DNA from 2 places in the Halobacillus sp. genome. Region 2 is predicted to be linked to the other one. Evidence: riboswitches for the same ligand, from Rfam matches in the RefSeq annotation. Region 2 holds a riboswitch; the other holds the start of a gene.
What was found. A riboswitch is a leader RNA that binds a small molecule or an ion and turns the genes downstream of it on or off. The one in region 2 is predicted to bind lysine.
Positions count from the first base shown of each region.

Region 1 (4,077 bases), on a different contig from region 2:
ATGGCACTCATCTGGGAGAAATTCTATTAGAATGGGATACCGAACAAAGAAAATTAATGAAAAAAGAAGCATACGCGATTCCCACTGAGAATTTACGCAAAGATGAGAAAGTCACACAGGATGTACAGGTGATGAGGGAAAGAGCCATAGACCTCTTACAAACTCCCATAACGAAGTTAACTAAGCCCTTATATATAGGCTGGTTTCAAGAGACTTCTTTAATGTCCAGACTTACCATAGAACTACAGAAGTGGACAAATTCAGACGTGGCTATGCTGAATGCGGGTATTTTATTAGATCATTTAAGAGAAGGGGAAGTAACTTATCAAGATGTGCACCGGATCTGTCCTCACCCCATGAACCCTTGTAAAGTAGAATTGAAAGGGGATGAACTACTGGAAGTTATCCGGGTAGCTCATACAAGAAAGTTAACTGAAATCCGCTTGAAAGGATTTGGCTTTCGTGGAGAAGTAATCGGAAAAATGGTTTTTGCAGGCGTGGAAATTGAAACGAAAGAGTCGCAGGATGGTGAAGAACGCGTAGTAAGAGTCACGAAAAATGGCATTCCTATTGATCAGGAGAAATCCTATACTCTCTCAACCGCTGATACATTCACATTTGGCAGGCTGTTTCCTGAAATTGCTTATGCACCCAATAAGTCTTATTATATGCCTGAGTTACTCCGGGATTTACTATCGGAAGCTCTAAAAACATATGAATAGTAGGTCTATCCCTTTATATAGGGGGCCAAGAATCAAAGTTATCATTATTTCTATGCCTAAATCTCTTCTGGACTACATATAGTTAGTTCAGGAGGGGTTGTTTTAATGGGGAAAACTAAAGTTACAAATGGGCCCTCAATTGGGAAAAGAATCGTTTTGACGTTCTTGTTTTTTTTACTATTCACTGCTTTGAGCCTCTGGCTAATTAACCGGGGAATTACTCCGGCACTCATTGGTATAGCTGAAACAAAAACCCAGCAATTGGCAAGAGATGCAATCAATGAAGCCGTCAATAAACAAATAGCGGAAGACCTACAATTTAATGATTTAGTTAAAATGGAAAAAGATGATAAGGGAAATGTCGTTTATATGGGCTGGAATTCAGTTGTTGTGAACAGGGTGCTGAGAAATACTACGTACCGTGTCCAAAACTTTCTAAAAAGAATGGAACTAAACGAATTACCAATGGAAGATACAACACTTGAGCCTGACATTGATCCTAATATGACCCAGGAGGAACTAGGTGAACAGCCCGCAACATTAATTGAGATTCCGGTCGGACAGGCGACGAATAATTCGCTTCTCGCTAACCTGGGTCCTAAAGTACCGGTTCAATTACGAGTGATTGGGGATGTACAGTCAAACTTCCAAAGTGAAATTACAGAGTACGGTATTAATGCAGCATTATTTCAATTATCTATTCATATTGAGGTAAACGTAAGGATTGTTATTCCTTTCTCCACTGAAACGACAACCGTTGCGACAGATATTCCTATAGACACAGCTACTATTTTAGGAGAAGTTCCTGACTTCTATGGTGGTCAAGGAGAAGCCCCAGACAAATCACCATCTTTTTCCTTTCCGATGGATGCCTTGCAATAATGTAACTATACTGATAGAATTGCATGGAAATAAATATGCGTGACCTTATCAGATCGGTGAGGTAGAGGTGCAGACGTCATTAGTAATCAATGGGAGCCAGGCAAGCTAGGATCATTGATGAAAGGGATGAGTTTCTGCCGAAGTGTACGATAGTGTTGTCAGACTATCCTATGCTGGTGTATATCTGAAGAAGAGACACACTGTCATGCATGCTCTTTTGGGTGCATGGGGCGCTACTGATCGAAATGGAGGATAATCAAGTTGCTACAGGCAATGATAGGTTATTTTCTACTATCATTGTCTTTTTTTATTCCTCATTTTTATAGGCAGTAGCCTTCCTACTCCCGTTTACATCAAAAGATTTACGGAGGGAATGTCATGGAAGGAACGATTTATTCATTAATTCCGGCAGTATTAATGCTGGTCCTTGTCTTGGTAACAAGAAGAGTAATTCTATCACTTGGTATAGGGATTATTATCGGAGCATTTATGCTTACGGGAATTGATCTCAAAGAAGGTTTAGTATTAATCTGGTCGTTATTTTCGACTATTTTCGTAAGTGAAGGAGCTCTCAATACTGGGAACCTTTATCTGTTATCATTCTTATTTTTATTAGGGATCACTACAGCCTTTATGACTGCCTCGGGGGGAAGTAAGGCCTTCGGAAAATGGGCTGTTGAGAAAATCCGCACAAGAAAAGGGGCAAAACTGCTTCCGGCTGTGTTAGGTATTATCATTTTTATTGATGATTATTTTAACGCGTTAGCTGTTGGTCAGGTGGCCAGACCTGTAACAGACCGTTACAAAATATCAAGGGCTAAGCTTGCCTATTACATTGATTCTACATCTGCTCCCATTACCGTTATTTCTCCGATATCGAGTTGGGGTGCTTATATCATTGGCACGATCGGAAGTATTTTAGCAGCTAATGAAATTTCTAACTATCAGGCATTGGAAGCCTTTATACTAATGATTCCAGCCAATTATTATGTGTTCGCTGCGCTACTTCTAGTCTTTCTCACTATCTTTTTGAAGCTCGACATTGGAGCTATGCGTACGCATGAGAAGAGAGCTTTAGATACTGGTCAGCTAACTAACCCCGAAGGAGATGTTCCAGGGGATTTAAATGATGAGTTTAAGCAGCATAACAATGGCAAAATTGCCCATCTAATCCTGCCAATTGGAGCGCTTGTGGCGGGGACAGTAGCGGCTATGGTATTCACAGGTATTCGAAATACGGAGGGTGCCGTAGATCTGCTTGCGATTTTTGCAAATACCAATGTGAATATTTCCTTATTTATAGGAGGACTAGCAGCCGTTGTTACGGCAGGTGTTTTATATGCAGGACAGCCTGGACCAAAGTCGGGAGCACCGCTTGTATTCTGGGAAGGAATTAAAGCCATGCTCCCCGCCATTTATATATTAGTTTTTGCGTGGATGATTGGAGATATTATCAGTCAGTTGCAAACAGGTGAATATTTAGCTCAGCAGTTCCGCCAGGCGGATATTAATGTTGCTTACCTGCCCTTGCTTATTTTTATCATTTCCGGATTCATGGCACTTTCCACGGGAACTTCCTGGGGAACCTTTGGAATCATGCTTCCGATAGCAGGGGAGATAGCAGCTGTTACGGAGCCGGCCATGATTCTGCCTGCTCTATCAGCTGTACTGGCTGGTTCTGTATTTGGAGACCATTGTTCGCCTATTTCAGATACAACAATATTATCCTCTACAGGGGCAGGTGCAAACCATATCGACCACGTACTCACACAGCTTCCTTATGCAGGTATAGCTGCTGTAGCGGCCTCGATTGGATATATTCTTCTTGGCCTAACAGGTCAAGTGTGGATTCCACTGTTAGCAACCCTGGCTGTTGTGGTGCTTATAGGTATATTGATTCATTCCTTAACATCCTCAGTTGAGAAGAAATAAACGTTATAATTATCCTAAGGATAGAGACCTTTCAAGGTCTCTATCCTTTTTTTGTTATTTTTGTTAAATTCTAAATATTTTAAAATAACTTTGACAACCCCTAAACGGATGGTTATAATTTAAGCAGAAATAATCAGAAAAAAATAAAAATTTTGAAACATCCTCTCATTCCTGATTTAGGGTTAAATGAGGGGTTATATAAATAAAAGGGGGCCTTTCACATGGAAAATCGTGCACAATGGGGGACGCGAGTTGGTTTCCTGCTAGCTGCTATGGGGTCAGCTATCGGGCTTGGTAACATCTGGCGTTTTCCTGCCACTGCTTACGACAGCGGCGGAGGAGCATTTATCGTACCTTATCTATTTGCTTTACTTACAGCAGGTATTCCGCTTTTAATCATGGAATATACCATCGGTCATAAATACCGTGGGTCTGCACCAAAGTCTTTCGGGAGAATTAAAAAGGGCTTTGAATGGATGGGATGGTGGCAAGTTGCCATATCATTTGTTATTTCTACTTATTATGCTGTTATTATTGCCTG
Region 1 covers NZ_JBAPTY010000336.1:26,721-30,797, forward strand. The annotation lists gene WAM07_RS14350 (bifunctional metallophosphatase/5'-nucleotidase) at 1-722, shown strand, start outside; gene yunB (sporulation protein YunB) at 828-1,604, shown strand; lysine riboswitch at 1,659-1,848, shown strand; gene WAM07_RS14360 (Na+/H+ antiporter NhaC family protein) at 1,983-3,536, shown strand; gene WAM07_RS14365 (sodium-dependent transporter) at 3,758-4,077, shown strand, end outside.
Region 1: another riboswitch for lysine. It lies ahead of WAM07_RS14360 (Na+/H+ antiporter NhaC family protein); the one in region 2 lies ahead of dapA (4-hydroxy-tetrahydrodipicolinate synthase).

Region 2 (4,077 bases):
AATGGCGCAAGATACTTTGTTTTTTTCATACAGGACCCCTCCTTGAAAATATTTCAAAAGTGTTACATTTATTGTGTTTCGGTTTATTATGTAATCTAAACGTAATATTTTAAATTTTTCCAATTAAAATTTGATCGTCTTCACGTATTCAGCTTATGATGACCTTAAGCATGCCGATATCAATAAGGAGGCTTCTACATAGATCCTTAAATAACGTGCAGGAGGGTGAATCATGAATTTGTTTCCACAGGCTCTAAAGCGAATACTTATCGTCACAACCATTGTTATGTTGTCAGGGACCACTCTTTCCATACCATCGACTACGGTTCAGGCTAAAAGTTTAAAACACGAACTCTATCAGACAGAAAAAGATGATCTAAAGTACTCGAAGGAGATTATACGAGAGGTTTTCAAAACACTAAGACGAGAGAAAAAAGGCCCGCTCAGGTACAACGAAGCGATTTCACTCATTGAAAAAATGAGTAAAGTGGAGGTCATGGATCACTACCTTGCTTCCTACGGCAAAAAAGTAGACGCAAAGGAAATTCCGAGAATCGTTAACCAGATTTATTCGATTGACCTTAAGCGAATTTCTGAGCTGGGAGCGGGAACTCAAACGTATCCGGATGAAATTATCCAAGGGGTAAAAGAATCGCTGCCAAAATGGTTAGATGAAGCAGACATTCAGTCACTACCTAAACTAGAAGTACTCGATTTATACTTAGCTTCTTATGGCAAGAAGATCGATGGACCGGAAATTCGAAGAGTCCTCAACCAGATTTTCGGCATAAACCTGGTTGGCATTTCGTCGCTTGAAGGTTCAGGCGTCTCTTTATATTCAAAAGACCAGTGGATTTCCCAATATGATCAGGACTTATTTGTCGTTCAAACAGGATTAACGGATGTAGATGTGTGGATCTACCCAACCGACTACTATACAGCTCAAACTGGTTTGGAACAGCTGCCTGAGGAACTACAAAACCGGCTTAAAAAATTGGGGTACACGTACAATGAAGAAGTAGGAGCACTTTATTATGCTGATCCTGAAGGGAACTCAGTACCAGATCAATTTAAAGGTCAGACGCTTGGAACACTGATTCAATTCATTCAGAAGAATTATCAGGATTTATCATAGAAAAATAAATGGATCCATTAAAAAAATCCCTGTACTCAATCAGATGAGCACAGGGATTTACTATTTTATTCAGCTGTAAACACGCTCTCTTTGCTGAACGGAAGCCAGGATGGTTTCAATCTCATTGGCTTCTTCTTCTGTTAATGGAAGCAGCGGCAAACGAACGCCGCCGACTTCTACGCCTTTTCGGTTCAAAGCGGCTTTAACCGGAGAAGGACTTGGTGCAGAGAAAATGGCATGCATGACCGGAAGAAGGGTACGGTGCATAGCTGATGCATAGCTGCCGTTCCCGTTGCGGTAGGCTTGTATCATGGCCTGCATTTCATTTCCAATCACATGGGCTGATACGGACACAATTCCTGTACCGCCTATGGATACAAACGGAAGTGTGTTGGAATCTTCTCCACTGTAAACACTGAATTCATCCGGTGTACGACTGATAATTTCAGAAGCTGCGTCTAGATCACCGCTTGCTTCTTTTACAGATACAATATTCTCAACTTGAGAGAGGCGGACGATCGTTTCGGGTGCCATATTCACGACACTGCGTCCCGGGATATTATAGAGCATGATAGGCAGAGAAGTAGCCTTGGCAATCGTCGTAAAATGCTGATACATGCCCTCCTGGGTTGGTTTATTATAATAAGGGGTTACAAGCATAATCGCGTCCACGCCTGCTTCTTCTGCTTGTTTAGTTAATTGAATGGAAGCTCTTGTATTGTTTGAACCCGTTCCTGCGATGACCGGAACTCTGCCATTCACGACTTCCACGACGAATTTATACAGGCTTACTTTTTCCTCTGACGTTAATGTTGGGGATTCACCTGTTGTTCCTGCGATCACTAAACCATCAGAGCCGTTGGAGATCAAGTGATTAACCAGGGAGCGTGTTGCATCGAAATCAATATTACCTTCTGAATCAAACGGAGTTACCATTGCTGTTAGTACTTGACCAAAGTTCATAACCTCACACCTTTACTTAGTTTTTATACGTTCGAGGTTTGAGGGCTCTGCAGCAGTAAAGCACAAAAAAGCAGCAACGAGGGTTCGCTGCTGCTTAGAACTTTGATATCCGTTCCTGCATTAAGATAGCCCTCCATATAGTCTCCTATATGACAGTTCTGCACCTCTTAAGCATCAGAACCAGCCTCGGGAATATGAGATTCCGTCAGCTTCGGCAAAAACCCCTTTCCTCATGTTTCACAGGATCTCATTCTCCTTCACATGCGTACTCTTGGAATTTGCACCTCTATCCTTACTTCAATAGAAATGAAATAAGAAAATATTTAGTTCCTTGTACCGTATCATAATTTATTTGAAAATTCAAGGTTTATATTTTGTGGAATTAACTGTAAGTTGTTATAGTAAGGGAGAGTTACGATTCATTTATTTCGCAAAAGATGAAAGATTCCTATAAAGTTTGGCAAAACTGAAGAGGAAGAGAACTTTAGGCTGTAAAAAATTTTTACACAAAAATTCCACATTTAGAATTATGGAGGGCCTGGTGTGGTACCAAAGGCTTTGTGACAGGCCATAGGTATATTACAGATGTTACAATGGGCATACACACAAGAATGTGATGGATGTACAGCAGGCGGGCACGTGTTACAATGACAAGCATTAGGTATTCGAAAGGGGAATGACATTGAATAAGAAATGGTTATTAAGCTTAGCACTTGCTTTATTCATAGCGTTATTAACAGCATGCGGTAACGATGAAGGATCAGGTGGAGACAACAACAATGAAGAAGCTAAACAGGAAGAATCTGCCGATAAAAAGGAAAGCAGTAAGGAAGGCGAAAGCAGTAAAGAAGGAGAAGGTTCTGAGCAGCCCCAAATGCCAGAGCCAGACTTAGAAGGTGTGCCTAAAGTAGTGGCTACCGTAAACGGTGAAGAAATTCCAAAAGAAGAGTTCACCCAGACGTATAAGAGTCAATTCCAGCAAGCGGCTATGCAGTCACAAATGTCCGGGCAGGAAGTTGATCAGGAAAAGCTTAAAAAGCAGACAGCAGAAGGTTTAGTCGGCCAGGAGCTTCTTGTTCAGGAAGCAAACGATCGCGATCTTAAGGCGTCTGAAGAAGAAGTTAATGAAACGTTAACCCGTCTGGCTGAGCAGAACGGCCTGAAGTCTAAAGATGAGTTCCTATCTAAATTAGAAGAGCAGGGCATGAAAGAAGACGAAGTGATGTCTCAGGTTAAAACGCAAGTAAAAGTTGATAAACTACTAGCGGAAGAAAATGGCGACCTGGAACCGACAGAAGAAGAGATTAAGAAAGCTTACGATGATGCGAAAGCCCAGCAGGAAGAAGCGGGCGGCGAGCAGCAAATTCCACCATACGAAGAAGCGAAATCAACTCTTAAGCAACAGCTTACCCAGCAAAAAGAAGCACAAGCTTATCAGGAACTTGTGAAGAAACTTCGTGAAGATGCAGATGTTAAAGTAAATCTATAAATCCATTCAAAAAAACCAGTTCCCATCAGGAACTGGTTTTTTTAATGAACATGTCAACTTTACTTGAACCAGCCTCTCTCCTTAAAGCGTGAGATGGCTTCAATCCGATTGGAAACTTCAAGCTTATCCAGTATGACGGACACATAATTTCGTACCGTACCTGGAGTAATATATAACTCTTTGGAGATGTCTTTGGTGTTTTTACCCTCAGCCATTAACTTAATGACCTGACGTTCTCTTTCCGTGAGCGGATCCTGTTGTGTATAGGCGAGATCCACCAATTCAGGGGAGAAAATGCGCTGACCGTCGATAATCTTGCGTATTGCGTCCGCAAGATCTTCACTTGGACTGTCTTTAAGTAAGTATCCACTGACACCGGCATTTCTTGCCCGTTCAAAATAACCAGGACGGGCGAACGTTGTAAGAATGATGATTTTGCATGGTTCGTCTGCCAGCTCTTCCGCTGCCGTGAGACCATCTTTCACCGGCA
Region 2 covers NZ_JBAPTY010000159.1:158-4,234, reverse strand. The annotation lists partial or broken gene WAM07_RS07105 (LysM peptidoglycan-binding domain-containing protein) at 1-29, opposite strand, end outside; gene WAM07_RS07100 (hypothetical protein) at 233-1,135, shown strand; gene dapA (4-hydroxy-tetrahydrodipicolinate synthase) at 1,205-2,098, opposite strand; lysine riboswitch at 2,217-2,395, opposite strand; gene WAM07_RS07090 (SurA N-terminal domain-containing protein) at 2,775-3,587, shown strand; partial or broken gene WAM07_RS07085 (response regulator) at 3,647-4,077, opposite strand, start outside.